One region of the Phascolarctobacterium faecium genome, then DNA from elsewhere that is predicted to be linked to it. Evidence: riboswitches for the same ligand, from Rfam matches in the RefSeq annotation. Region 1 holds a riboswitch; each other region holds the start of a gene.
What was found. A riboswitch is a leader RNA that binds a small molecule or an ion and turns the genes downstream of it on or off. The one in region 1 is predicted to bind cobalamin.
Positions count from the first base shown of each region.

Region 2: it holds a riboswitch for cobalamin, as region 1 does, so the genes downstream of both, PFJ30894_RS12055 (TonB-dependent receptor plug domain-containing protein) here and nikB (nickel ABC transporter permease) in region 1, are expected to answer to the same signal.
Region 3: it holds a riboswitch for cobalamin, as region 1 does, so the genes downstream of both, PFJ30894_RS09265 (TonB-dependent receptor) here and nikB (nickel ABC transporter permease) in region 1, are expected to answer to the same signal.
Region 4: it holds a riboswitch for cobalamin, as region 1 does, so the genes downstream of both, PFJ30894_RS08740 (TonB-dependent receptor plug domain-containing protein) here and nikB (nickel ABC transporter permease) in region 1, are expected to answer to the same signal.

Region 1 covers NZ_AP019004.1:879,170-887,049, reverse strand. The annotation lists gene PFJ30894_RS04315 (S-layer homology domain-containing protein) at 1-1,045, opposite strand, end outside; gene PFJ30894_RS04310 (ABC transporter ATP-binding protein) at 1,212-2,285, opposite strand; gene PFJ30894_RS04305 (ABC transporter ATP-binding protein) at 2,221-3,012, opposite strand; gene PFJ30894_RS04300 (ABC transporter substrate-binding protein) at 3,037-4,614, opposite strand; gene nikC (nickel transporter permease) at 4,683-5,513, opposite strand; gene nikB (nickel ABC transporter permease) at 5,515-6,459, opposite strand; adenosylcobalamin (AdoCbl) riboswitch at 6,574-6,711, opposite strand; gene PFJ30894_RS04285 (MATE family efflux transporter) at 6,765-7,880, opposite strand, start outside.
Region 2 covers NZ_AP019004.1:1,926,921-1,934,800, reverse strand. The annotation lists gene pyrF (orotidine-5'-phosphate decarboxylase) at 1-324, shown strand, start outside; gene pyrE (orotate phosphoribosyltransferase) at 326-901, shown strand; gene PFJ30894_RS09320 (hypothetical protein) at 1,019-1,252, shown strand; tRNA gene PFJ30894_RS09315 (tRNA-Trp) at 1,358-1,433, opposite strand; tRNA gene PFJ30894_RS09310 (tRNA-Gly) at 1,438-1,512, opposite strand; tRNA gene PFJ30894_RS09305 (tRNA-Asp) at 1,516-1,592, opposite strand; gene PFJ30894_RS09300 (DNA-3-methyladenine glycosylase family protein) at 1,780-2,421, shown strand; gene PFJ30894_RS09295 (hypothetical protein) at 2,639-3,421, shown strand; gene PFJ30894_RS09290 (MerR family DNA-binding transcriptional regulator) at 3,446-4,291, opposite strand; cobalamin riboswitch at 4,361-4,487, shown strand; gene PFJ30894_RS12055 (TonB-dependent receptor plug domain-containing protein) at 4,631-6,580, shown strand; gene PFJ30894_RS09280 (ABC transporter substrate-binding protein) at 6,606-7,574, shown strand; gene PFJ30894_RS09275 (hypothetical protein) at 7,620-7,880, opposite strand, start outside.
Region 3 covers NZ_AP019004.1:1,918,750-1,924,983, forward strand. The annotation lists gene PFJ30894_RS09245 (CHAT domain-containing protein) at 1-132, opposite strand, end outside; gene PFJ30894_RS09250 (N-acetylmuramoyl-L-alanine amidase family protein) at 205-732, opposite strand; gene PFJ30894_RS09255 (hypothetical protein) at 889-1,428, opposite strand; gene PFJ30894_RS09260 (hypothetical protein) at 1,589-2,830, opposite strand; gene PFJ30894_RS09265 (TonB-dependent receptor) at 2,945-5,413, opposite strand; cobalamin riboswitch at 5,855-6,035, opposite strand.
Region 4 covers NZ_AP019004.1:1,788,750-1,796,629, forward strand. The annotation lists gene PFJ30894_RS08725 (ABC transporter ATP-binding protein) at 1-962, opposite strand, end outside; gene PFJ30894_RS08730 (hypothetical protein) at 964-2,532, opposite strand; gene PFJ30894_RS08735 (ABC transporter ATP-binding protein) at 2,631-3,476, opposite strand; gene PFJ30894_RS08740 (TonB-dependent receptor plug domain-containing protein) at 3,621-5,573, opposite strand; cobalamin riboswitch at 5,771-5,947, opposite strand; gene PFJ30894_RS08745 (TonB-dependent receptor plug domain-containing protein) at 6,166-7,880, opposite strand, start outside.

The DNA.
Region 1 (7,880 bases):
TCGTATGAGCAATAAATGTACCTGCCCCCTGATCATAATAATTTCCCCAAAGTCCCCAGGTCCCCTGTTTGGCGGCCTTGGCACCCTTATAAGCAGCACTGATGACAAAGCCGTCCGTATCAGCACCTTTTTCAACAGCTTTATCAGAAATATCAGAATTAAGATACATCGCCCCTAAAATAAAGTCACCAAAATTATAATTTGCCCCTGCATTCCAGACCGCGTTATTAGAAATTTTCGTAAACCCGGCATCTAAATCTTCAAATCTATCATAACCGGCAGCTAAATCCAAGCGGCCGATTTTACCAGATAAACTGGCGCCATAGGCCTTATCTGCCATATAACCGGAATCTTTTTCAGTAATTTGCCCCCAATAGCCGCTAATTTTTACATTTTTACCATATGTTAACTGAATAACTTCTGCAGTATCGTCATAAAGGTTGCCATTAGCTAAAAATACTGGCGCTTTCCCTGCCATAACATTAAATCCACCCAATTTACCTGTAACATAGGCTTGATTGAGTTTGGTATCTTCATCACCGGAATCATTAGCAAGATTCTGGTCATTTTGAATACGGGCCGTATAAGTCCAGTCTTCATTTACACTGCCATTTACAAATAAACGAGTGCGCAGACGATTTTTTGCAACACTGCCTTTGTCTTTCTTAAAATCTCCGTCACGCCCTGCATATTCATAACGGATTTGTCCTGTAATCTTCACATTATCCGCTTTTTTCTCTAAAGCTGCTACGCGTACTCCCAAGCTGTCCAGTTCATCGGCAAATTCTACAGCCAGGCGGTCAACATTAGCGCCTTTAGCCATAGCTTTTGCTACAATTTGTGCCATTTCATAACGTGTCATCAGACGTTCGCCGCCAAAATTACCATCGCCATAACCATCAATAATTCCGGCTGCCGCCAGTCTGTTAACGGCATCATAAGCCCAATGCCCGGCCGGAACATCAGAAAAAGGATTAGCGGCATACACTGAAGCAGTCACTCCCAGCACCATTGCCATAGCAAGCACCAAAGTTTTTTTCATCATAATCAACTCCTAAAAAATATATATGCTAAGCACACTTTTACCGATTTTATATTTTTAAAAGCGTACTTATTTGGCTGTGTTTAAATATGAATAAATAAGTATTTATTCATCAAAAAATATTTTTATATTGCAGCACCCATTAAGACTGCTGCAATATACTAAAAAATTATTTAACAAAATGACAGGCTGCAAAATGACCTTTCTTAATTTCTTGCAATTGTGGTTTTTCGCTTCTGCAAATTTCCTGGCAATACTCGCAGCGGCTCTGAAATGGGCACCCCAGCGGCAAAGCCAATGGACTCGGAATATCGCCTTCTAACGGCTGAATTTTTTCTCCAGGTTTGAAATCCACTTTAAAGATAGATTTTATCAAAGCTTTAGTATAAGGATGGACACCATTAACAGACAAACGACCTTTTTCCAATAATTCTACTACATTACCAAGATACATGACCGCGACCTGATGGCTCATCAAATCAACCAGACCAATATCATGACAGACAAAAAGATATGTAATATCTTTTTCCCGCTGCAGCCGTACCAGCAATTCACAAATTTTTTCCTGTACAGAAACATCCAGCGCTGAAGTGGCTTCATCGCAGACAATAATCTGCGGTTCCAGAGAAAGTGCCCTGGCTATACCCAAACGCTGACGCTGACCTCCGCTCATACTATGAGGAAAACGGTCTTTGAATTCCACTGGCAGCTCCACCATTTGTAATAACTCTGCAGCTTTTGCGTCAACTTCAGAATTTTTCAGTAACCCAAAATTCAATAAAGGCTCACATAAAATATCTTTTACCCGCATTTTCGGATTAAAAGCCGCTGTAGGATCCTGAAAAACCATTTGTATTTTTCGGCGGTTCTGGCGAAGCGCTTCTCCCTCCAATTTCAAAATGTTCTGTCCTTCAAATATTACTTCGCCCTCTGTCGCCGGATGGATCTGTAAAATAGTTCTGACCAAAGTACTTTTGCCGCAGCCGCTTTCACCAATAATGCCAAGAGTCTGTCCCTTGTAAGCATTTAAATTTACTTTATCACAGGCAGTGAGAACCTTGCCGCCATCTACCTGAAACTTTTTCGTCAGATTTTTTACTTCCAATACTATTTCTGGCGGTAATGCAACTCCATCACGGTCGCAGTTACAGTTCTCATGCGGGTGTAATTTTACGTTCTCAGGCATAATAACGCTTACCTCCCACAACCGGAACAGCCGCCAGCAGTTCCTTAGTATATTCATGCTGTGGATCGCCGATAATCTCTTCCCGCAGTCCGCTCTCCACAACCATACCATTCTGCATCACAACGATTTTATTTGACATATACGAAGCTACACCCAAATTATGAGTAACTATGATCACCGCGGCATTGTATTCGTCACGAACATCAACGATCTGCCTGATGATCTGCGCCTGCGTTGTGACATCAAGCGCGCTTGTAGGCTCATCAGCCAAAAGCAGTTTCGGGCTGAAGGTCATCGCCAAAGCTATACCTACACGCTGGCGCATCCCCCCTGATAATTCGAACGGATAACTGCGCATTACATTGTCAGGATTGGGCATCCTTACATCATCAAGCATCTTAATAGCCAGATCATAAGCTTCCCGTCTGGAAATCTGCGGCGCATGAGTCAGAATATAATCAATAAACTGTTCGCCGATACGGCGAATAGGGTTGATCATATTACCGCTGTCCTGAAAAATCATAGAAATCTCAGTCCCACACATTTCACGCCATTGCTGCGGCGTATTATCCAGCAGGTTTCTGCCGTCAAAAATGATATTGCCGCCGCTTACATGTCCATTACCCGGCAAACAGCCCATAATAGCACGTATCACCGTTGTTTTACCGCTGCCGCTCTCGCCAACGATAGATAAAATCTCACCCTTTTTCAATTCTATATTGGCACCAGTTACGGTAGCCTTGCTGCCGTAACTGATATCCAAATCTGTAACTTTTAAAAGCATTACAGTGTCCCTTCTTCCCACAGATTATTTCTGGGCAGGCTTGATCTCCTTCGTCAGCCAGTAATAATCACACGGTAAAATTTCTGCATTGGCAATAGAATTATTACTGATCATATTTGTCTGCGGATAACCAAAAATAATCGTTGCCGCATCATCAAGAATAATTTTCTGCATATCGATTACTAATTGACGACGTTTCGCCGGGTCAAATTCTACTGCCAGCTTATCGCTCAGAGCATCATAGGCAGGATTGCTGTAACCGCTGCCGTTCTGCGGATTATTACCGTTAACATTTGTTTTCCAGTACTGATTGATAAAGACCTCGGGGTCGCCTGCCTGCAGAGTAAGAATATTGGAAATCAGCAAGTCATATTCACCTCGCACACCAATCCCGTCCAAAACATTGTAATCAACATTTTTCAGGTTAACCTTGATACCAACCTTTTTAGCATCGGACTGGGTAGCTTCAGCAAACAAAGGCAATTCTGCGCGACCGCTGTAGAAAATAAAGTCCATCTCCAGATTTTTACCTTCTTTATCAACATAGCCATCGCCATTGGTATCTTTCCAGCCAGCCTCTTCCAACAGTTTCTTAGCACGTTCTACATTATAGGTATTAGGATCTTTTAACTGATCAAATCCATAATCGACAGAAGGCGGCATCAACGGTCCGCCAGAAGTAAATGTGTCCTTCAGTAAAACCTTACAGTAGGTTTCACGGTCCAAAGATGACAGCAACGCTTCTCGAACACGTTTATCATACATCGGCTTGCCTTCCTTAACGTTAATACGTGCCAATACGTCACGCAGGGAAGCAATAGCACTGATATTGTACTTATCTTTGTTGCTGAACAACGACATGTCGCCTGGAGCAATATTGATTGCCATATCAATCTCACCGGACTGCAGGGCCATAGCGCGTGTATTGGGATCATCAATAGTCGGGATCTCAACATGCTTAAACGGTACTTCGCCATCCCAGTAATTAGGATTAGCATCCATAACAGCTTTAGCTTTACTGTACGTATTGACCATATATGGACCGGTACAGATAGGCCCTTGCTTAGCATAATCACGGTCAGTTACACTGGTGTCAATAATAATAAAAAGCGGATCACCAAGCATTCCCGGTAATGTAGCAACAGGAGTGTGAGTTTTGATCATCAACGTCTGCCCGTCAGCACTGATATTGTCATATTCAAACATTGCTCTGGCACGGGCGGCTTTTTCAAAAGTACGTTCAATAGATTTTTTTACAGCCTCTGCAGTTACTTTGTTACCGTTTGAAAATTTTGCTTTATCATTGATTTTAAAAGTCCAGGTAAGCTTATCGTCACTGACCTGCCAATTTTCTGCCAGCCACGGAGTAGAATTCATTTTTTCATCAAATTTTACCAGACATTCACCTAAGCCGTAACGCATAACAATCCAGCCAAAGTAGTTATCTGTTGGTTCCAGACTGTCGGCAAAATTAGTAACGCCAAATTTCAAAGTGTCTTTGGCTGCCGCAGCTTTTTTGTCATCGCCGCCACAACCGGCTGAAGCAAATGCCATCAAGCCTATCATTGCAACAGCTGCTGTAAATTTAATAGTTTTTTTCATCATACATCTCCCTTTCAAATCCTTTTTATTTTATTGACTGTATATAAAACTTTATTCAACAGCTGAACTTAATCTTCCTGACGCGGGTCAAGCACATCACGCAAACTGTCGCCCCATAGGTTAAAGACTACTACCGTCAGAAAAATAGCCAGACCGGGAAAAAACATCAGCCAGGGAGCCGTCTGCAGCTGCTGACGGCCTTCATTTAGCATCAATCCCCATTCAGGAGCCGGCGGCTGCGAACCGAAACCTAAAAATGAAAGCCCTGCCAGTTCCATCATCATAGCGCCGATATCCGAAGCTGCTGTAATAATCATTAACGGTAAAATATTAGGCACGATATGTTTCCACAAAATATGTGTCGGTTTACCGCCGTTGACAACTGCCGCTTCGACAAAATCACGTTTTTTTATCTTTAATACCATACTGCGTGCCAAACGAGCGTATTTAGTCCAGGTAACGATAGTCAAAGCGATAATCGCATTGATCAGACTGCCGCCCATGATACCGGCAATAGCAATGGCCAGTATCATCCCGGGAAAGGAAATCATCATATCAGAAATACGCATAATAACCGTATCTACCTTACCGCCAAAATAACCGGCCAGAACACCCAGCAAAGTGCCTACTGCAAAAATGACCGCTACCAACAGCAAAACACTGCTCAGAGAATAGCTGGCACCATACAAAACCCGACTGAAATTATCTCGCCCCAGCTTATCAGTTCCAAAAAGATGTTCACTCGAAGGCGGCAGATAAGCATTTTTCATCGTAGCTTCCAACGGATCATAAGGAGCTAGCAACGGCGCCGCTAACGCAATCCCTATCAAAAGCAGCACCAAAAAACTGGAAAAGGCAAAAGCACGATTATTCTTTAATCCGTTAATAAGATTCTCCATGCTATCTACCTTCCTTTCGCAGGCGCGGATCAAGCCGGTTATAAGAAATATCAACAACTAGATTGATGACCATATACATAAGGGCGATCCATAAAACAATCCCCTGTACAAGCTGAAAGTCACGATAAATAATTGACTGGACCGCTAAATAACCAAGTCCCGGCCAGGAAAAAACGATCTCTACTACTGCCGCACCACCCAGCAGGTTGCCGAATGACAGCCCCAGCAATGTGATCAAAGGCAGCATCGCATTCGGCAATACTTCCCGCCAAAGGATATAGCTTTCACTCATGCCTCTTGCCCTAGCACCGACAACGTAATCCTGATTGAGTTCTTCCAAAACCGTCGTCCTTACCTGACGTGTATATTTGGCTGCCATAACTATACCCAACGTCGTAGCTGGCAAAATCAGAGTCTCCAGACTTACTCTGCCACCGACAATTGGCAGCCAGCCTAATTTTAAACCAAAAATCCACAATAGCATCAGCCCCATCCAAAAATTAGGGATTGAGACACCAAAAAAAGTCAGACCTCTCACAGCATAATCAAAAACACTGTTGCGTTTGACAGCAGAATAAATACCCAAAGGCAGTGAAAACACCAACATAAAAAGTGTAGAAGCCAGCGCTAATATCAATGTCGCCGGCAGTGACTGCATCAATTCTTCAACAACAGGTTTTTTAACCATATAGGAAAACCCAAAATCACCCTGTACCGCTCTTCCTAACCAATCTAAATATTGAAAAATAAAAGGCTTATCCAAACCCAATTCATGTCTCAGCGCATCAATCTCAACCTGACTGACAACAATATCCTCATTACCGGCAATCATTTGCCTGACCGGATCACCTGGCGACAGCATAACTAAAGCAAATGTTACAAAGCTGATACCCAAAAGCACCAATACGATTTGCCCGATCCTGCCCCAAATCTGTTTGTTTTTCAAAGCTTCCCATCTCCTTACAAAAAAATCTCCTGCAGCCATGAACCACGGATGCAGGAGATCATAAAATATTGTTTAAACAGGCAAGACTGCCTATTTAAGTCAAATTTCAGGAACTAGCTGCTGATCCGTCACCCGCGGATATGGCAAAAATCAAAGGCTGCGATCTGACTTACGCAATATGCGCTTACAGTGGCGTGACCGTGCCGGATTTACACCGGACTTCCCTAATTCAACCTTGAGGCACCTTTGATAAAATTATTAAGTTGTATTAATATTAGCACAAACCATATACTTAGTAAACACTTTTATTTAATCTTATAAATCTTTTCTCCAAGCTTTCTCAATGAATAAAATAATATTAAAGACTGAATCCCAACAAATATTAAAAACGATATCCATAAGCCATCATTGCCAAGTAAAGGTACTAACAGTCTCTCCACAGGCCAAAATACAGCTAAAGCAATCAGCATCATATTTCTTATAGGAACCGTATAAGTAGCACCTGTAAACATTCCATAAAGAGCTAGGCCTATGCCAGCTATCAAAGGATAAATAAGAACATAATATTTGTAAGTTTCTGCTAACACAGCTACTTCCTCTAAGTCTGTAAAGCAATTTATTAAAAATGTACTGCCAAATGTAAATCCAAGCATTAACAGAAACACCAACACAAACAACCATTTATAGGTCATTTTTAAAATCTGCCAAAATAATGCCCTGTTTTTCTGTCCCAGAGCCCTTCCTGAAAAAACAGAAGCACCATTAGCCATACCGTCGACCAAGAACGACATGATATCTTTCAGCTGAAACAGTACGGCATTCGCTGCCAGCACTACAGTTCCTAATGCAGCACCGGCAGCAGCAATAATATTGTTAACTGTCAGCAGGCAAGCCGTACGAATCATTAAATTAGTATTGACCAAAAGTATTTTCGTTAGCTCCTCAGGCTCTATAACGGTTTTATAATCAAAATTTTTATAATCAAAGTTACCATAAAGATACATTAGCCAACAGCCTGCGGCAGCGCCATAAAGCTGACTTAAAAGTGTAGCCCAGGCTACTCCTTCAATATCAAAATGTAATACAAATACAAACAATACACTAAGTATCATATTCAGGACATTGCTTGAAACCTGCATAAATACAGAAGCACGTACTTTTGTCTGCCCCATCAGCCATCCTAACGACACATAATTGAACAGTACCAGCGGTGCTCCCCAAATCAAAATTTCATAGTAAGCCGAACAGAGTTCTGCTACATCCGAAGCCGGAGCAACCAATGACAGATAAGCCGTCAAAATAGGTTTCTGCAAAATTATGCAGCTGCAGCTTACTATCACAGCAATGAACAACGGTCTTAAAAAAGCCAGTAACCCTTCTTCTCTGGAATCAGAACCCAAAGCTTGAGCGGCATATCCAGA
Region 2 (7,880 bases), 1.0 Mb from region 1:
TTTGGTGATCTTAATTATAAGAACACTATTGCAGAGCAGGTTATTGCTTTGGCAAAGCTGGCACAGGAAGCTGGCATGGATGGTGTCGTTGCCTCGCCACAGGAAGCTGCAGGTATTCGAAGTGCCTGTGGTCCCGAGTTTTTGATCGTTACGCCCGGTGTACGTCCGGCTGGTGCGTCTATAGATGACCAAAGCCGTATCGCTACTCCTGCCGGAGCATTTAAAAATGGTTCCAGCCATATCGTAGTAGGGCGTCCTATTACTAAAGCAGAAGATAAAATTGCTGCGGCACAAAGTATCGTAGCAGAAATCAGAGGTGTTTGATATGTTGCAAGAAAAAGAAGTAATGCAGCTTTTAGAAGAAACTGAAGCCGTGCTTCACGGACATTTTTTGTTGACCAGTGGTTTGCACAGCCCTATGTATGTAGAAAAATTCAATGTGCTGCAGCATCCTAAATACACAGAAAAGCTTTGTCAGGAGTTGGCTGAACGTTATGCTGCTGATAATGTAGAATTGGTAGTAGGTCCAATGACAGGCGGTATCCTGCTGGCGCACGAAGTTGGTAAAGCGCTTGATACCCGTGCTATTTTTACCGAACGCGAAAATGGTAAAATGACTTTAAAACGCGGTTTTGAGATTCCCAAAGGAACTCGTGTACTGATCGTTGAAGATATCGTTACAACTGGCGGCAGTGTTATGGAAGTTCTGGATGTTGTTAAAGAACATGGCGGCATTCCGGTCGGTATTGGGCTTTTGGTTGACCGCAGCGGCGGTAAAGTTGATTTTGGTATTCGTACTGAAGCTTTACTGCATCTTGATGTACCAACATTTAAAGAAGAGGACTGCCCACTTTGTAAAGAAGGTAAGCCTTTTACTAAACGTGGTCGTACCGGAAAATAAATTGTACAGTGTTGATAGTATAAAAATAAAGTCCGATCGCTTATAATAAAGTGATCGGACTTTATTTTTATATGATTTTTGTTATAATAGAGAATGCGTGTAAAAGGGGGAAAAAAGATGCATATTGTAATCAGAGATCATATTTTAGAAGGAGATAATCTTGATGAACTTGCCGCCTGCTTGCTAAGATGGATGCCGCCTTTAGTGCCGTGGATGCTTGATCTGCAAAATGAAGTAAAAGAGCAGGCGGATGAATATGGAAGTGAAGGCAAGGCACTGTTAGCTATTGTCAAAGCTAATCCTGATAAATATAAAATAGACTATCAAAGTAAGGACAGTCCTTTTTTATAATTAGTAACCAAGGGAGGTCAGGCATTACAGCTGACTTCCCTTGGTTTTATTTTAGACATATTAAAATAAAAAAGCTGCAGACATCGTCTGCAGCTTACTTTTGCGTGGCAGGGGCAGTAGGAATCGAACCCACAACCAACGGTTTTGGAGACCGCTACTCTACCAGTTGAGCTATACCCCTAAAATGGAGCGGAAAACGAGATTCGAACTCGCGACCCCCTCCTTGGCAAGGAGGTGCTCTACCACTGAGCTATTTCCGCAAATGGCGACCCGGATGGGACTCGAACCCACGACCTCCGCCGTGACAGGGCGGCATTCTAACCAACTGAACCACCGGGCCATTTGTCAGTAGTCCTGACAGATATAAATAATACCATAAAACCATGAATGATGCAAGGATTTTCTGTAATTTTACTAAATTACTTTTCAGCGGCTTTGCAAAATAACCGTTTTAGCGTATAATCATAAGTAATATCAACGATAGTACTGTTTCGTTGAATAACCAAAGTAAATAAGGAGGATGTATCATGCTCAAAACCCCAGATTGGGCTGCAGGAGCCAAATATCTGCGTGAACATGCGCCTGAGCTGATCCCATTGATCGATAGGTTTCCTGTGTGTGAATTGAAACCTGAGCCAAAGGAGAAGTATTTCGGGACATTAGTTACAGGTATTGTTTCACAGCAGTTACCACCTGATGTCAGTCTGCAATTACTGGAAAAACTAGGAAAATTTTTAGGAAATCCACTGCAGCCACAGGCGGTAGTGGAAGTTTCCATTGAAGCCTTGTGCGAACAGGGACTGGTAAAACAGAAAGCCGAATATTTGAAAAGTTTTGCTGAAGCAGCTGTTGCAGGTCAGGTAACTATAGAAAAATTTTCTGAAATGACTGATGCTGAAATAACTAAGCAGCTTGTCCAAATTCGCGGTTTAGGGCAGTGGACTATTGAAATGTTTTTATTGCTTGCCTTGTGCAGGACTGATGTAGTTCCTTCGGCAGATTTTATTTTTAAAAAAGAACTGAAAGAGTTGAAGGGGTTAGATGATATACCCAAACGTGGGCAAATAACTACGCTTACAGAAACATGGCGTCCATGGCGTTCTTTGGGGGTTTGGTATTTGTGGCAGGAAGCAGCATTTAAAGAACAAAATAAAAAAAACATTAAATGAAACAAATGACTCCTGCACCTATGTGTTGGAGTCATTTGTTTTTTGAAAATTAAATATTCATCATCAAAAGCTATGATAGAATATAAATAATAAGAATTGTGAATCCGCTTGTTTAAACAGCAGAAATTTAATTTTATTTTTGTAATTAAGCTAATTTGAATCATGATAATGAAAGTGCTAAATTATAAATTGTAAAATACAGAAAGGACTGATCAAAATGCAAACAAAAAGTATTTTGGCAAAAACAGCAGTAGTCATAAGCCTGTGTGCTTTATGCAGCAGTGTATTTGCGGCTCCAACCAGTAAAGGTCTTACAAAAAGTGAAGAGCTTTATCCTCAGGGCTGGACTGTAGGAGACCAGATAAAGTTTAAAAAAGGTACAACGGCCAGTCTTAATGATAATGGAGCTGTTATCAGCGGTGTACTGGCAAGTGATACCTATTTGCGTCCACAAGGGTGGCAGCGTATTATTAACGATTATTATTTTGTTTCTGCATATACTAACCGCAGCCCGTTTTTCCCGCGTTATTACAGATATTGGAACAATAACAGTACCTACAATATAGCACTTTCCAGTTATGGGCATATCCGTTATAAAGGCGGTACAGCTGTGACCTTCAGCGAACAGGGAACGGTACTTAATGGCACTATAGCTGATGAAACAACTGTTGGCCTTGGTTCAGAAAAATATGGGTTTATAGCCTTTAAAAGCGGCACCATCCTTGATTTTTATAATGATGGTGCAGTAAAAAAGGGGACTTTGGCAGAAGATACTAAACTGCGACCCGTTGGCTGGCAAAATAATGCCGTAGATATGGAGAATGCAGGTTTTGTTGAATTTAAAGGAAAAAGCATAGTCAGCTTTACTCCAGACGGTGAAGTAACAAACTGTACAGTAAAAGAGCCTTTAAAATGGAAAGACAATGGTGTAGAAATTGAATTGCCGGGTGGTTCAATAATCAACTTTACTGAACAGGGTGCGGCAATAGTTAAAGAATAAAAAAGATAAAAATAACAGTAGAATTTAAAATTCTACTGTTATTTTTTTGACTTTTACTGAAAGTTTGTTTAAATAGCTGCCATTATCATTGGTAACCCAATGATTTCTGATTGAAGTCATATAAAGATCGCTGACCGCCTGCAGGTTATTATCCTGTAAATACTGGTAGAGCATAGTGACATGTGGTTTACCGTACGAACAATAAATACCTTCAAAGTAAATTGTTGCATATGATCCTGCAGATTTAAGAAAAAAGTAAGGCGAATCAAAAGGCTGAGAAAATGATTGGTAAAAATACTTGGTATGGGGCCGTTTACCAGCTATAAAAGCAGTCTTATCAAGTATATAACCCGAAACATGATTGTTAAAAGTAACATAATCAGCCAAAGTTGATAAATGCTGAGCCGAGATTTTTGTTCTGATTTTTAAATCAGCATTCTGCGGAACCGGATCGCTTAAAAAAAGATATTCTTCGGCTTCTGCTGTTAAATGAACCGATTCTACAGGTAAAGATTCAGTATTTTCTAAGAAGTTGATTCTGTCATTAAGCTCACTGCGCATTTTTTGAAGATTAAGCAAAAGCTGATCTAATATATTGGCATGTTTGGCAAGTAAGTTTTTGTAATTAGATGTAGATTTATTATTAAGATACTCACCAATTTCCGGTAAAGATATATCTAATTTTCGTAACGCCAAGATGATCTCTAAGGAAAAGAATTGTCGTCGGGCATAATAACGGTAACCGTTATTATCAATAAACTCTGGTTTGATCAGGCCAAGCCTGTCATAAAAAAGCAAGGTTTTGCGATGAATATTACACAAGGAAGCCAGTTCTCCTGTTGTAAATAAATTTTTTTTATTTTTTTCCATAAATTTTCACCAACCTCTTGACTGTCTAATGACTATACATAGTATTATATCACACATAGTAGTAAAATGAATTTAATATTAAGTACTGGTAATCTATAACGAGTAAAAGTTAGTGAGAATCTAACACGGTCCCGCCGCTGTATTAGCAGTGATTAAAACTGCTTGAGTCAGAATTTACCAGCAACTCTATGTCTGCGAGAGACAGTATAGGGAAGATATGACAGTAAATTTTGTCTGTATCCTCCTTATCTGTTTTCAGAGAAGGAGGAGTTTCTATTTTTACGACTATATTTAAAGAAGGGTATCAATGAATTAAAATTTGAAAGGAAGTTGAATTTGATGAAGCAAAGCTTAGGAAAAAATACTCTGATGATCGCATTGATAACTGGCAGTGTCATCTGGGGGGGCACATCAGGGTATGCAGAAGAACCGGAACAGGTTTTCACACTTGATCCAATGATAGTAACAGCACAAGGTTTTGAAACGAAGGATCTAGATACACCGGCTGCGGTAGAAGTATATGATGTTAAACGAATAGAAGAAAGTGGAGCTAATAACGCATTTGACGTGTTACAGAATACCTTAGGAGTTACTGTACAGTCACAGGGATTTAACGGCGCAGCTATGGGTACGATGACGAGTAAAATAATGATTCGTGGAGCCCAGGTAGGAACTTTGGTTTTACTTAATGGAGTTCCTATGAATATGGATGGTAAATATAACCTTGAAGATATTCCCAGTGGCGCAATTGAGAAAATTGAGATCGTAAGAGGTGGTGGTTCTGTATTATATGGAAGTGAAGCAACAGGAGGGGTAATAAATATTATTACCAAAAAAAGGATAAATAACAAAGTTAAATTTTCTGCTGGAAATTTTGGAAAAGAGCGTTATGATATTTCTTTAGGTGCCGATAAATTCAGTGTTGTTGCGGGACTGGAAAATCGTGGAAAAGCTGATGGTATAAGCAGTCTTGCTGACGGTAAAACTACAGGTAGTATTTTTGATTATGGTAAAGGGGAGCGCAAAAGTGTTATGTGGAATTACCAGATAACAGATGGACTGATTTTTACTCATAATTATTCTAAAAATGAACACCGCTATATGCAGAAAGATGCTGTTAGCAAAAAATATACTGAGTTGAGAGATTATTATGATACAGACAATAACTTTTTGGTAAGTTATGATAAAGATGGTTGGAAAGCACATGTGTCGTATGGAACTCAGGAAAAAACTTATGATAAGATTTCACCTTCAGGAAACGGTTGGAAAAATCCTACTCTTAATAGTTGGCGAAAAGGTCATAATACGAATTTGAATATACAGAAAAAATTTGATATTGGGCAAAATTCTTTATTAGTTGGTGCTGGATTCCAAAAAGAAGATATGGATTTACGTGGTACTTCAAATAGTATGAGTTATGATAGGAATAATTATTCTTTATACCTTTCATATGATATGAGCATAGATGAAAAGCAAAATTTGCTTTTTAATATGCGTGAAACTTGGGCAGTAGGTTCCAAGGCAACAGAAACCAAAAAAGATGGTACTAAGGTTACAACTGAAAATGAGGATTTAAGTAAATTTACACCGGAAGTACAATATCTTTACAAAGTTAATGAAAACAGCAGTTTTTATGCCAAAGCAGGAAAATCTTTCAGAATGCCAAATTTAACACAGATATATGGAACTTCTAATATTTTGCCTACAACAGATCTTAAGCCTGAGCAAGGGACTCATTATGAAATCGGTTATAAATTAAATGAAAATAAAAGATCATGGAGAGTTGCATTATATAGTTATGACATAAAAGATTATTTAAAAGCTGCTCGTGACAAAAATGATGACATTTATTATGTTAATCAAGATTTCCGCAATACTGGTATTGAATTGTCATGTACTACTGTCCATGATAAAAATTGGAGCAGTAATATTGGCTTAACATATAGCAAGCCTCAGGCAAGAAATGAAGAAGAATATGGAGATTTAGGCTGGCATGACTGTTATGGACGTTATCAGATCAATGGTACTCTTAATTACAACAAAAATAAATTTAACGGAATGTTATCAGGAAATTTTGTAGGACATAGAATTTCTAATACTGCTACCGAAAGAAATATTAAACCACAGTTTTTTACAGACCTTGATTTATCATACAAACCTGAGGATAATCACAAAATATTTTTCCATTTAAATAATATTTTGGATAGAATTGATATTACAACTAACGGTGATACTAACTATCACAATCTTGGCAGAAACTTTATGCTTGGATATGAATATAGCTTCTAAAACTTAATTTAATCAGGAGAGATAAATGCGCAGTTTTATTTTAGTCATAATTATGATATTAGGAATAACGGGATGTAGTTTTGACAAAACTGTTTCAGTTACTGAAAAAACAGAAGTTAAAACTCAGTATCAGGTGGTTGATGACAAAGGTAATATTTTATATTTTACAGATACGCCTAAGAGAATCTATGCCACAACGCTCAGCCTTGAAGAAATTCTCACTGATTTGGTTCCATTAGAGAGGATTGCAGCCATTTCAGAACCTGCTGCTGATCCTAAAATATCGTTGATTGCAGATAAAGCTGCGCAGATTCCTCTAAAATTACCGCAAAAGGTAAGTGCAGAGCAAATTCTTGCTATTAAACCTGATCTTGTTATAGTGCAGGAAAATTCAAACACTGCATTTATCCAGTCCTTAAAAGATGTTGGACTTAAGGTCTATATTACAAAAATCCCGACTACGCTGGATATGGTACGAAAAAGAATCATAAAATTATCAGAAGCTGTGAATGAAAAGAAACAGGGAAGTATAGTTATTAAAGAACTTGACAAAAAAACAACGTTTGTAAAAGAAGTGACTGATACGATACCAGTCAGTGATAAAAAGATATTGATGGGCTATTCACTGCTGGGTGTTTTTGGAAGTGCAGAAGGCTTGTTCAACGATATTTGCATCAATGCCGGTGTAACTAATGGAGCTGCTTTGGCGTGCCTTGTCCGTGGAGAACACCTGAGTAAGGAAAAAATAGTAGAAGTCGATCCTGACGTTTTGATGTTCTCTGATTATAGTTCAACGCAGGAAGGCGATACAGTGCTTTTCAGGAAAGAAGTTTTATCAGATCCGGCATTGCAAAGTATCAAAGCCATAAAAAATAATAACATAATTATTATTAAAGACCGTTATAGATATGCTGCCTCGCAGTATATCGGTGATGGAATCTTAGATATTGCTCAAAAAACATATCCAGAATATTTTAAGAAGAATAAAAAATAAAAGCGTGACATAAATTTATGTCACGCTTTTATTACCGTTAAATGTTCAAATATCAAGACCGGCAAGATAACTGCCAACTCTGTCCTGTAATTTTTGGATTACCTGCTCGCGCACGATACTGTAAACATCTGGATTAAGAGTTATGGTATTAGTACCGGTAAACAGCTTGAAATCAGACGTTGAAAAATCAATGAATAAAATCTGTTTAAAGTTCTTTTTTGTTTCCAGGTAAAGTGCCGCAAAATTATATTCAATCAAGCCGTTTTTTTGAGTACAGACTCCAAGGCTGATATTACCCATTTTGTC
Region 3 (6,234 bases), 1.0 Mb from region 1:
CTCGCGCATAAGCTGCGACTTCTGTCCGCATAAAAGAATAAACTTATTTTCTTCCTCCAGCAGCTCATTTTCTGTTTTAGCAATCTCCTGCTCTATCTCATTGATTTTTTTTACAAGCTTCGGCCCTCTCATCCTTCAGCTGAACCAGTTTAGTCTTTTTATTCATGATCGAAGCTTGGGCCTTTGCAAATTCTTTATCGTTCATCATATTTCCGCCTGCCTGAAATACTCGTCGATACCGGCGGCAATAGCCCCTGCAAAAGCCGGCATATCATTTTCCAAAAGCTCCAGATCATCATTATTATCAATAAAAGCCAGCTCCACCAAAATAGCCGTCATAACAGTCCGGCGCAGCACATACAGCCCCTGGCGCTCTTTGCAGCCACGGTCTATCGTCGGCACCTTGCTCAAAATCTTCTTCTGCACAGCCTCACCCAAAAGTCGGCCCTGCTCGCTGTAATATAAAGTTTCTGTACCGCGGGCATTGCGGCCCGGCGAAGCATTGCAATGCAGTGAAACAAAAATATCAGCCGGCCAGTCGTTAGCAGCAGCCACCACAGCATCCAGATCATCACTCTGCAGCAACATCACCTCATGCCCCGCTCTTTTTAAACCGCGTTCCAGCAAAGCTCCGGCCTGTTTGGTAACATCAGCCTCACGTACATCATAATCAATGTTCACAGCACCGCTGTCAACGTTCGGGTCATGCCCCGGATTAACAAAAACCTTCATTGCCCACGCCCCCTTTAAACGTACAAATCAACTGAAATAGCAGCTCATTTCTCCGCGCCGCTTTCCTCGGCAGCGAAGCCCTGCGCTGCTATTAAAACACTTAAACTGAAAATAACTGCCGCAATAAATTTCATACGCTTCTCACCGCTCCTTATTCTAGTTATGCTTATCATTTTTCAATAAAAATTTCAACAAAGTATCGGCAAAACTCTGCCCGGGGACTTTTTTCCATATACCCGCGCCGCTGCGTTCATCAATAATTCTTCCTTCCCCAGTATAAACCTTAGTCTGCACAGTTTTATAAAGCTGTTTGCGCAGGTCAAAAACAAGCAGCATATCGCAATAAGCTGCTTGTTCACCTGTTTCCAGCTTAGCCGCATAGTTTTTATTCAACTGTTCTAAAACTTTAGTATCTTTAAAAACAGTACGCATCAAAACCTGTCTTTCATTTTTGCTTTTATTTCCCTCTGCGTCTTCGACAGGCTTGATACTGTCATACTCAAACAAATAATTGCCGGTCTCGCTGCTCATCAGCAGGGTCCAACGTTCTGCCTCCAGTTCTGCCTCAGTCTTTTTAGGCTGTACAGAAAGTTCAAAAGCCCATGGGTCTACGGCCTGTTCTTCCTGCGGTTCGGCGGCAGCAGCTGGCAAAATCCACAACCAACTTAACAAAATCACTGTCAAAAATTTATACACCAAAATTCACTCCACTCATACTTTATTCATATATATTTGCTTACCGCACAAATACTATGCCGTAAGCAAATATAACAAGCAGCCGCACATCCTTCCCTTTTGGAAAGGCAATGCGGACACGCTTGTCAGAAACACTAATTTTAAATTGATAAAAATTTGATTATTTCTTTGCTTTTTCAGCCAGTTCGCGGGCTTCTTTGGCCAAGCGGATATGGGAGGCCAAAGACTTGGAAGCAACAGCCAGATTCAGACCGCGGGTGGCAGGAATAGAAGGAGCAATAAAGCAGGCGGAGTTGAGGTTACCGCCAGTATAATCGCTCATCTCGGTAATGCTGAAGGTTCTGCTTGCTGTTACTGCAGTAGTGGGAGTTCCGTCATAAACAGCGATCGGAGTACCTTTAACAAACCACAGGCGGCTGCCGTCAGCATGGATGCCCCACAAATAGCCCGGATCATTAACTGCTACGACTTCTGTCCAGTTAGCCGGAGCAGTGATATCAGCAATGGTAGTGTGGTAAACGCTGCCTACCAGTTTAGCAAAGCCGCTGTCATAATGACCTGCGAAAATATAAACATTATTAGCATCCAGAATAGAAATGTCTCGGAAGTCGCCTTTTTGAGTAGGGTTAGAAAGTGTTACTTTGGTAACGCCGCCTTGAGTGAAGTTCGCCAAGTCAACAATGCACAGATTGGTATCGGCATTGCCGCTGCCAGCATTCTGCATTCCGCCCAACGAGCAGACATATAGCTTATTATCATACAAATCAAGTGTAAAGGAATTTTTACCGACTGTTACATAAGCATTATCATAAGTTAATGTTCCTCTTGCGCTAATAGCAAATCTTGCCACAACACTGTCGTAATAAGTAGCATAACCACTGCCTTTATTGACATAGAACAAAGCATACAATTTACTGCCAACTACAGTCAACGCCTCACCGTGGAAAACGCCGTCAGCATAAGGATTGGCAAAAGCAGGGAAATCTGCCGGAAAGGCATATTCACGAGTTTGAGAATAATTGTTATCCATATCAACCACAGAGATTTTGGAAAGGTCATAACCGGTACCAAAAAGCCATCTACCGCTGGTAGCTACGCCATGCAGGTTGGCAACACCAGACCAAACTATAGGCGTAACCAAAGAAGACCAGGTCGCAGCTTGCGGGTCAATGATCTGATTAGGTTCAGAAGTAGAAGTATAATTATATTGGCGTAGCACCAGACGGCTGCTGTTTCTATCAAAAAAATTAAAGAAAGCCGGATCACCATTCAAACCTGTCATTTTATTTTTTACAGCAGACAAAGCAGTGGCAGCCGCAGCACGTTCACCATTGATAGCACCTGCAGTACCTTCGGAATAACCGGAATTTGTAGCTGTATAGGCAAATAGATTTTCACTCATTTTTTACACGCTCCTTTAATTTTAAAATATTTTAATAATATTACCTATATCCATTTATAAAACTCTGCCTTAGCCCATGGGCATCACCTCCTCGGCATACTGCTGCCTGGTATTTTAGTAAGTATATTGCAAAGTCGCATAATAAGTGCGCCCTTGAATCGGATATAAGATATTTCTCATTTCACTATAAGTAGTTCTTAAATACATATCATTAGCCTTATTCAAAACATCATTACACCCCACTGCCACCTGTAAGGATTTATTTATCTTATACTTTACGCCTACATCCATAGTCGTCAAAGACGATTGCCACGGAAGTGCTCCTGTAGTTAAAGGAATCGCATCTGTAGTTACCTTGCCTACGTGACGCATTTGTGTAAACAGGCTCCAATTTTTATCTGGGCGATAGGTAAAACGGGCCGTACCTTCCCATTTTGGCTGATAGGTCATAACGCCTTCAATTTTTCCATCTTTATTCCACTCTTGCTGCCCAGGTATCGCACTCAGGTCGTATAAAACATTGGAAGGATCGGTATATGTGGCCTGTAGATTGACGTCCCATTTCTGCCACGACAGATCTGCCTGCAGCTCAACGCCATTGACTTTACCGCTGGCAGCATTATTGTAAACAAAGAAAAAACTATTCCAGGAAGATAATTGCAGCAGTCGTTTGGAATCGCGCCCAAAATAAGTTATCTGGAACTTAGCTGTATCGGCACCCAGCCACTTGCCATCCCAAATGGCACTGATATCCCACTGCTTGCCTTCCTCCGGCATAGGAAAGACACTGGCAGACCCGCCTACATTGGGCATCGGCAGAATACCGGCACCGTCGCCGGCGATCTCGTACATATTGAGCAGCCGGTAGTAAGTGCCGCCTGTCGCCCGCAGCGTAAAGTGATCATTAAACTGTTTTTTCAGTGCCAGCTGCCAGGTCACCTTATCATCCGTCTGTTCATCCGTTTGCCCCAGCCATTTGATATGCTGCGGGTCATTCTTTTCGTCATAACGGTCGCTACGCCCTAAAATCTTAGAACGATTATAACGAATGCTGGGCGTCAGCCAAAAATCGCCTTTTTTATTTAATGTGATCGTGTCCTGGATCTGCGCATTAATGATCTCCTGCTCATAATAATTACGCCACCTGCTGCGGGTATCTTCGTTAGCATGTTCAAAGTCAAACATTTTCCAGCCGTCAATATCCATTTTTTCTTTAGAGGCATCGACCAGAAACTCTATCAAGTGCCTGTTGCCGGCTTTATAGCTGCCGTCTATCTTCGCACCCAGGCGGCGGCTGTCATATTTGCTCCATAAGGTGTTAGCCTTCAGAGTATTTAAACCGCTTGTTGCTTCAAGTACCTTTTCCAAATTCTGCCAATCATCAATATAATAATCTTTATCCTGCTTTAAATAGTTGATACTCCAGCCCCATTCCAAATTACCGACAGTATCGCGTCGGCCTAAAAGCAATTCCTTCGCCGTTAACTCCTGATTACGAAAATAATACATATTAGGCTTGCCGTAAGGCATATTTACTGCCCAATCCTGATCCACAGTCCAAAGCGGGGCATAATTTTTATCAATAGGATGCGGTAGATGCCGTCTGATATTTTTCCAGGTAGCTTTGGCCAGCCAGTGATCATCCTGCCATTTGATAATGGCATCGGTGTTTTTATAATCATTAGCCTTACGCCAGCGTTCAGCACTTTCAAGTTTGTCTAATTGGTATTGATCGCTTTTATATAAATTTTCTTTGTAATTAGGATCAGCATATTTGGCATAATAAAACTCCCAATCATGCTCCATAACATCTTTTCCACCATAGTCATCAGGATCCTGTTGCCAAAAAACTTCATAAATATCGCCGCCCGGAGCACACCTTGTTACCATCTCATCAATTGATGTAACATTACCCAAGCTAGGTTTTTCCATTCCAAAGCCAACATCGTAGCTAATTTGCTTATTTATTCTATCAGTGGTATTTTCCAAATCTTTATAATAATATTGCAAACGCTCTTTGTAGGTTCTGTCATTATCAAAATTCTTATATTTAAAATCGCCTTCACTCTGGTCGCGATTGATGCCAACCATCAAAGCGCCTCCGCCCAGAGGAGCGTCGATCTGTAAATTACCTTTATAGCCGCCGAAGGAGCTTTTGCCGAAGCTGGCCTGCACGTTAGCTTTGGTAGGTCGTTTGGTGACGACGTTGATAACGCCGCCCATAAAGGTACCGCCAAAACGTGCCGGTATATAGCCGCGGTAGACCTCGATCCGTTCAACATTATGTACAGGAATAGTAGAAATATCTGCCGCCGCGTCGCCGCCCAGATTAAACAGCACGCCGTCGACAAAAACACCGACCTGCGCCGCAGTAGAACCACGTACGCTGACTGTTGTATACTGCCCTTTACCGTTCAACTCACGTACATGTACGCCGGGAACCATTTTCAACAGATCGGGCAGGTCTTTCTGCTCGCCTTTGTAGTCATCGGGACGAATAACCGTTACCGTGCCAGGCGACAATTTTGCTTCCCAGTCAGGCCGCTTCGCCTCAACCGTTACGCCCTCCAAATCAAAAGACATACCATCATTCTCAGTTTCATCTGCTGCAGCTTGGACACCCTGCGCAGCTGCTGTTTTAGCTTCGGCTTGCGCTGTATTGTTAGAAGGCTCTGCCGCCCATACCCTCGGCTGGTCCCCCCCTAATGTACAAACGCCCAAAGCAGCTAAAATGCCCGCTGTTATGGCAGCTTGCCGCAAGCTGTTTCTTTCATTTCTCATGCAAATCCATCCTCCCACTTTTGTAAAAAATAACGCCGCATTTTCTACCAGTCCATTCGGTGAAAGTGCAGCGTCTGTTTTTTTTACAAAACAGCCTGCTCCGCTTTTCTGGTCGAAAATACTAAAATTTCCGCGCTGCTGGTTTCAGCGCATAATCATAGCGTCCGCAGAAATATTTGTCTGGCAAAACGCCAAACTTAAATATCTCTGCAAAATTTTCTCCCAGTCTGTCTACGCAGGCTGTTCAAAAGATAGAACCAGTCAGCACTCTGACTCAAGATCATCACTTCAACATCCCTTTGTGAAAGGACTGCAATGCTGAAGCTCCCTAATACAGTTGCGTGACAGCGCCGGATTCACACCGGACTTCCCTATAAAACCACGGATCATTGATCCCACAAGTACCCAGTTCCAAATTTTCATTTTTTGTTTTCAATGAACATGTCATTTATCACTCCAGTACCGTGACCGCAAGCATGGATGCCGCCACCCCAGCGGCACCACGCTCAAAGGTCTGAGTTGAGTGGAGTTTGCAGGCTATGACTGAACCTGCAGGAAATAAGAACTGCCCCTCTGCTAAAAGCAGAGGGGCAGAAAAACTTGCATAACAAGCGTATACCAGT
Region 4 (7,880 bases), 910 kb from region 1:
TCACCTTTATAAAGCTCAAAATCTATACCTTGCAACGTATCGCTTGTAGAACCAGGATAACGATACCTTATGGCCTTGCCAGTTACGATTGCTTCACTACAAGCTTTTTTTGATCTTACGGTCAGTGCTGTTTTTTCTATTTTACATTCGCTTTTGATCAAATCAACAACTTTACTCGTTTCGTCTATCAGTTTAGACAAATGCAGAAACCGGCACAATTTAACTTTTTGCGGCTCTCTCAAACCATATTTCTCTGCAGAACCAATTTTTTGCCAGGCTAGTTCTATTGGACCATCATAAATAACTTCACCTTCAAACATCACTGCCAGACGCGGAAAATATTTTGCAAGTTCATTGACACGATGTTCAACTACAATGATAGTTATACCGTCTATACGATTTAAAGATACTAATAATTGCAAAAAATCCTCAACACCCTGTGGATTCATCTGACTTACCGGTTCGTCTAAAACCAAAAGCTTAGGTTTCGTGATGAGTACTGAAGCCAGAGCCAATCGCTGCCTTTGTCCTCCTGATAAAGTATGAATACTATTTTGTTCAAAACCGGCAAGTCCAACTCGCTCTAATACTTTTTGTACTTCAACTGAAATTATATTCTCATCAAGCCCCTGATTTTCAAGCGCAAAACCTACTTCGTCAGAAACAGTCATCGCAAAAAGCTGATCATCCGGCGATTGATAAACAGTACCAACCAATATTCCAATATCTTCAGGCGTCATCTCCGCTGTATCTTTATTATTCAGATAAATTTTCCCATCAAGTTCACCGGCGCCGGCAGTATTTAAAAGACCGCTGACAGCTTTAATGAGCGTAGACTTGCCGCAACCGCTGCAACCGGCCAAAAGCAGCATTTCGCCTTCTGTTACATGCAGAGACAAATGTTTTAATGTAGGAATTTTGCGTGTTTTATATCGGTATGAAACGTCACTTATTCTCAGCATATCATTCTCCCATAACCTGCTGCAATTTTATTCCAACCTTATAGCCAAGCCACGAACCAATACTGCTGTAGAGTAAACCGTTGATAAGCATATAAAGACCGATATACCAATCAGCATAATATAATCTGTAAAAAAACATCATTTGTTCTAAATTAATCATCGTTATAAATGCATCCGCAGTACCAATCAATATAGCAACTATAAAAACATATCCCGAGGTCAATTCTTGTTTTCTATAAAATCCACTGATATACAAAATGCTTTCCAACACAACTATATATACCATATAACTTAGTATACCAAGAGGAGTAAAGCGGCCAAACATAAGTCCTGCTAACATCCACTTCAATAAAAACATGAGTGCCACTATACCCGGCTTTCTGTAAATAACCAGTAAAGACATAACTAAAAGGTATAACAAAACCCCGTTCAATACTCCTGTAAGCAATCCGGAAAAAGGCCCTAAAAACACATGCAGCAAATCACCAAATAAAGTCGTCGGCACAACAATGCTGCCAAAAGCCACAGCCGCAAACAACGCAATAGTAATAGCGCCTTTAGCGCCAATATCAAAAATACATTTTTTTAATTGACCAATTGTTAAACAGACTAAAATAAAACAACCAAATGAAAAAGCTACAGCAAATAAACCCATACTACGTTTTTTAGCAATAGTTATGGGTACCTCCTGTATTTTTTCCTGCCCATTACCGAATACAGTCACACGTAAATTATATTCACCTTCCACAACTCTGAAATAATCTACATATAAGGGTATAATAAAAGCCTGACTTTTCTTGCCGTCTAATGATATCATCGCCGTAGACGCATCTTCTATTCCTGATTTCCCAGACCACCCATGCTCAGTTTCATTATCACTCTGACTGGCAGTACATAATCCAACAGCTGTTTCTCCAGTAGACTTATCTATCAACTCAGCTCTAAATTTCAAGATTCTTGTATCCTGCTGCGGATTACGCATCTCTAACAGCAGATGTGCTGCCGGATGATTAAAAACAGCCGCCCAATTAGTAGCACCATCCCCAGTCATTCTATTACGAAAAGATTCTAAGGCAGTGTCTTTAATATAAATAGTTCTCTCTTGGATACGATCATCTTTATTTCCCAAATTATCTACAGGCAAAGTAACAGATTGGATATACCAGTTAAATTTGGAACTGTCCAACTGTTTTTCTTGTAGGTTTATAGCATCTGCGTTTTTTTCTCCAAATTCATGAGTAAAGGTAATATTATTATTCTTTTGCCAACTCTTGCCGCTAACTTTAACAACAATGTCATGTTTTCCTTCGGTAAGTTTTTCATTAGCCCTTAAATAAAGTAAATCAAAATTCTGTCCATAATTAGCTGGTAAAGTCCAACTTCTTTTAATAATCAGCCCTTTACCTGTTTTCACTCCCTGCCAGTCATCGTCTTCATTAAAAGTCAAACCTTCCGGCAATAGAATTTCTACATTGACATCCTGAGGTTCAGGTGCATCATAGCTTTCAATATTTATATAGAATGGATTAGTTGCACTCCCCACAGTTTTATAAATATTTTTATGTTCCAAACTATAAGGATAAACGGTTTCTAAATTTATACCTTCTGCAAACGCAGTCTGCGAAAGCATAAAAACAGCTATCACAATCCAACAAAAATTCCTTTTTATCATACATATCCCTTGCAGCAAATAAGTTCCAGCAATTCTCTATCGCGCTGGTATCTGCTGCTGTCCTCTTTTGTACTTATTTCAATTATCTCATTTGTGTTGTGGCTACGAATAACTCTGACTGGAGCATGATAAGCTTTACTCAAAACAGTCTCCGTAAATACATCGTCAGGCTTTCCGTCAGCAATAACAGTACCGTCTCCCAATAAAATTATTCTACTGCAGTATTTAGCAGCCAAATTCAATTCATGAACTACCATTAAGATAGTTTTTCCCATTTCAGTTAATGATTTACTAAAGCGAAAAATCTCTTCCTGATAGACCATATCTAATCCTGTTGTAGGTTCATCTAAAAATAAAATCGGCGTTTGCTGCGCCAAAACCTTAGCCAGCAAAATCCGCTGTTTTTGCCCGCCGGAGACTTCATTTACTGGCCTCTCTGCTAATTCTCTAGTACCGGTATATTCCATACATTTTAGCGCTAATTCTTCATCGGCGATACTTTCGCCTTTCCACCACTTCATATAAGGATAACGTCCTGCAAGCACTATATCTTTACCAGTATAGCCAAACCCAACTTCTACACTTTGCTGCAAGTAAGCAACCTCACGAGCCAGTTCTTTTTCAGCAAAGCTTTCCAGATTACGACCAAAATACAAAATATCACCGCTTTGCTTTGACAGCAAACCGCGGATCGTTTTCAGCAGTGTACTTTTGCCAGCGCCATTACAACCAATAATACCTACTATCTCGCCTTTATTTATCTTGGCATTAATATTTTGCAGAACTTTTTTATTTCCATAGCCAATCGATAAATCTCTCAGTTCAATAATAGTTTCTGTCATAATAGCCTCCTGATTTTATAAAACTATTTTAAGATAAGTTTATATTAAAAGTAAATCTCTGCTATTTCCTAAATCAAATGTTATATTAAAACTTATGTCTGAAATCAAGTTATATAGGCGGCTTTCAACGCCGCCTATAATATTTTAAAATTTATAATTATAGCTCAGCAAGAAATTGAAAGGAGTAGAATAATATTCTGATCCACTATGACTTAAATTGTCTTCTCTATTAAGCAAATTATCCAGTGTCAGCGAAATAGAGTTTTGTTTATCAGCATTATAGGTAGTTGTCAGACTTGTGAGAAAATAAGGTTTTTCACTAAACGACTGCTTACTGCTAGGAGTCTCAACCCTTTGAGCTAAATAAGTACCTTGTAAACTTGTTATCCATTTATCTTTTGTATAATTAATGCCACCATTCAATTGCCATCTTCCATACTTTCTATCCCAATAGGGCTTTTTAGTTCCCTTAACCTTAGGATCACCATAATTTATGCCCCAATTATAAGTAAATCCATCTTTACCAATAATATCACAAGTTATTTCCACACCTGTATTTTTAAAATCTTCATTAGTATATTTATATTCCGTTTTACTACTATCCCAGGTTGCAGTAATATTATCTGTGATATCAATATGATAAATAGCTGCTTTCCAACTATGATTGTCACTAACCCGCTTCCATCCTAATTCATAATTAGTTCCTTTTTGCGGCTTTAAATCGGGATTAGAGACAGCACTGTCACTAGCACCATACATTTGTGAAAAAGTAGGCATAATAAATGATTGTCCAACACTAGCATACAATGAATCATTTTCTGTTAATTTATGCAAATACTGACCAGACATACTAAAATTATCATAATTCTGGTCTTTATACCCACCAGTAGTCCATGTTTCACGTGCCCCAAAAATAAATTCATTTTTTTCATCAAATTTGTAGTCATATTGCCCATAAACAGCATAAATATTTCTTGACGTTACTTGATCAGGAGATTTATGGCCATCTTTACCATAATCATCATAAAACTCATTTTGATAACTGCTTCCCAAAATCAAATTGGCTTTATTTCCAAACTCCCACTTTTTTTGTATATCAGCTCCATATGTACGATTTTTCTCATCTGTATCATACATTTTTCCAGAATAAGCACCGCTTGTTGTGTAATTAGTATATCCATCTGCCATTAATTTATTCTGGTTATAATAGAAATTCCCCTTAACACTGTCATCTTGATATGTCATCTGCATTAAATTTTGCTTTGTTACATATTCTCTATTCTGTTGCAATGCTCCGCCTTTGGGAACGCTTTTATATCCATCATCAAACCATGTATCATATTTTACATTTGTTTCAAAATAATTATATAAAAAATTCCAGTTATCATTAATTTTATAGTTCAAAAATAAATTATTTTTATGAGAACTGTTCATATCTGTATGTTTGTCACCTTTATCATGTGAACGTGAAATTGTATCAACCTTTCCCCATTTTTCCAAGTTATAACCAACGCTTAATTTATCAGCATTAACAGTAGCATTGTATTTTTGTTGACCGTAATTACCAACTCCGGCAGTTACTGAATTTTTAAAATCTTGTTTAGTTATAATATTAATAACACCGCCCATTGCTTCACTACCGTAAAGCACGGATCCCCCACCTTTTACTATCTCAACTTTCTCAATACTATCAATAGGTATAGCATCTAAAAAATATTTTCCTCTCAAATTCATAGGAGATCCATTTAGCATAATCAAAGTACCATTACTTACACCTCTAATGGCTATTTCATTAGCCATTGTCCCCATAGCACCACCACCAGGTGCAAACGTTTTATAAACCAATCCAGGCACACGCCCCAAAGCAACCTGCAAATTCTGCGCACCTGTTGCTTTTAAATCTTCACTAGTCAGGATTGTAGTTGATGCAGGTACATCAACATCTCTTTTTTCTGTCCGTGTTGCAGTTACTACCATTGGATCTAACGTAAATACTTGATTTGGTTCCTCAGCATGTACTGCAGTACCCCCCCAGATGACATTTCCAGTTACCAGTGCTATCATCAAAGCACTTATACCAATACTCTTTTCCAACATACTCTACTTCCTTTCAGAATTTTTTGTATTTATTGAAATAAAAGCATTTTCTATACCCATTCTTTAATGGCCTTATAGTATTTACTTTTATTAACAATCGGCTAATAAAAATAAAAATGCCTCCTGCTGAAAGCAAAAGGCATAAAACAGCTTAACTACAATAGAAAAACTGCTACATTACCTTACTGTCACACGCAGTAGTAACAAATAATCAGGCAGTTCTTCTGACTTAGGTTCAACGTTTATTCAAGCCTTCCCAGATATTTCCAGTGGCATAAATTTGAATTCACTCACCATTACAGCGACGGGATCGTATGGGATTTACACCCAACTTCTCTATTAAGACTAGCGTCACCTGATTTACGAAATATTTAATTTAATTAAGTATAATATAAATCTATTTATTTTTCAATATATACTATCAAATTCATATTGTGTCTTATTAGGGCAATATTTCTGTATTTATTTTCAAGAAATAAGTACTGGATTTTCTGCTGCATCGTTTTATCTACATTTTTTATATTAGTGGTTTTAAAATATTTTATTTATAGTTATAATAGGCAGCACAGTGTGCCGCCTATTAATTTTAGTTTTAGAAAGAATAATTGTAGGTTAGTGTCCAATTGAATGGTAATCCATAATTTTCATAATCGTTCACGACATCTTTTTTATCTAAAATATTATAGAAATTTAATGCTACAGAATTATTCTTATCTGCACTGTATTGTAATGTAGCATTCATTATATTTCTATTTGGAAGAGCATAATATCTATTACCACTAGAAGTAACTTCATGATAATAGCTATCATTCCTGTCTCCTAAGAAAAGATAGTTTAATCCTGCATTAAACTTATTCTTCTGATATCCAATTCCTGCCACAAATTGAAGTCTTGCATTGTCCTGTACCCATTCACCAGAATCATTTATTTCTGGATTAGAATAGGTAACACCAAGATTATATCGCCAATTATCGCCAACTAATTTTGTATATTCAACTTCAATGCCTGTATTCCGAAAATCGCCTTTATTAATTTGTATTTCAGCCTTAGTATTCGTACCTATACCTAATTCTTCTTCGCTTGCCCATCCAAATTTATTACTGATATCCATATTAAACACGGCAAGTTTTAAAGAACTCGAATTAGTTATCTTTTTCATTCCAGTTTCATACGTCCAACCTTCTTGAGGCTTTAACCCACGTGATTTTTTCAAGTTGTGTGCATCTTTATCTGTCGTATAGAATTGGCTGTTCATTGCAGGCATAATAAATGATTTACCTATATTTGTATACCAAGTCAAATTTTCATTAAATTTATATAATGTTTGTAATTGTGGCAAAAATACATTTTGGTCTGTATCAAAATCATTGATGGCTTCCCCACGCAATCCCAAAGTAGCACTAAATTTAGGTGCAAATTGGTGAGTATAAGACGTATAAAGTCCTAAACTTGTTCTATCAGACTTTTGAAAAGTATATTTATAATTTTGATAAAAATCACGTTTAATTGCAATACCCGCAATTAAGCTATCTTTATCTCCATTAAAAGACCAACCCTTCTGAGTATCTGATGTTATATTGAACATTTTATAAGATCCACCAGATACTGAAAATTCTTTTTCATTACTCTTTTTTTGATTTGAAGTAAACCAGCGGCTATTAAAAGAAAATACAGATTTTAATTTGTTACTTGTATCATCATAAACTAAACTAGCTGTGTCACGATTATCGTCATATTTATATGATGTTCCTAGCTTATCAGCAGCTGCTTTAGAACGAGTTATCTGAAATCTATTAAGATCTGATTTTGAATGGTTATAATTTAACGTCAAATTCTTCCCTATATTACCTGTAATAAAAATACTTTCTTTTCTGGATTTTCCTAAAGTATTATAATTATTTTTTTTGCTTCCTGATGAGCTTGCATATTCTCCATAAGGAAATTTACGGGTTTGAGGATTAACTTCATCATAATAATCTTTATCATAATAAACTGAAAAATATTCATTTTGATGGCCAACTGACCATTTATCTGTATAATTACCAATAGTTCCGGATATTGTTGTTTTTGCAGAACCAGAAGCTTTTTTTGTTATTATATTAATTACCCCACCCATAGCTTCGGCCCCATACAAAGTTGCATTAGAGCCACGAACAATTTCTATTTTCTCTATGCTGTCCAGTGGAATATTGGATATCGCATTATAATTTAACAAATTCATCGGAGCACCATTTACTAATACCAATGTGCCTTTATCCAAACCACGAATTTTTGTTCTACTAGCTGAGCCACCATATTCTTGCCCAT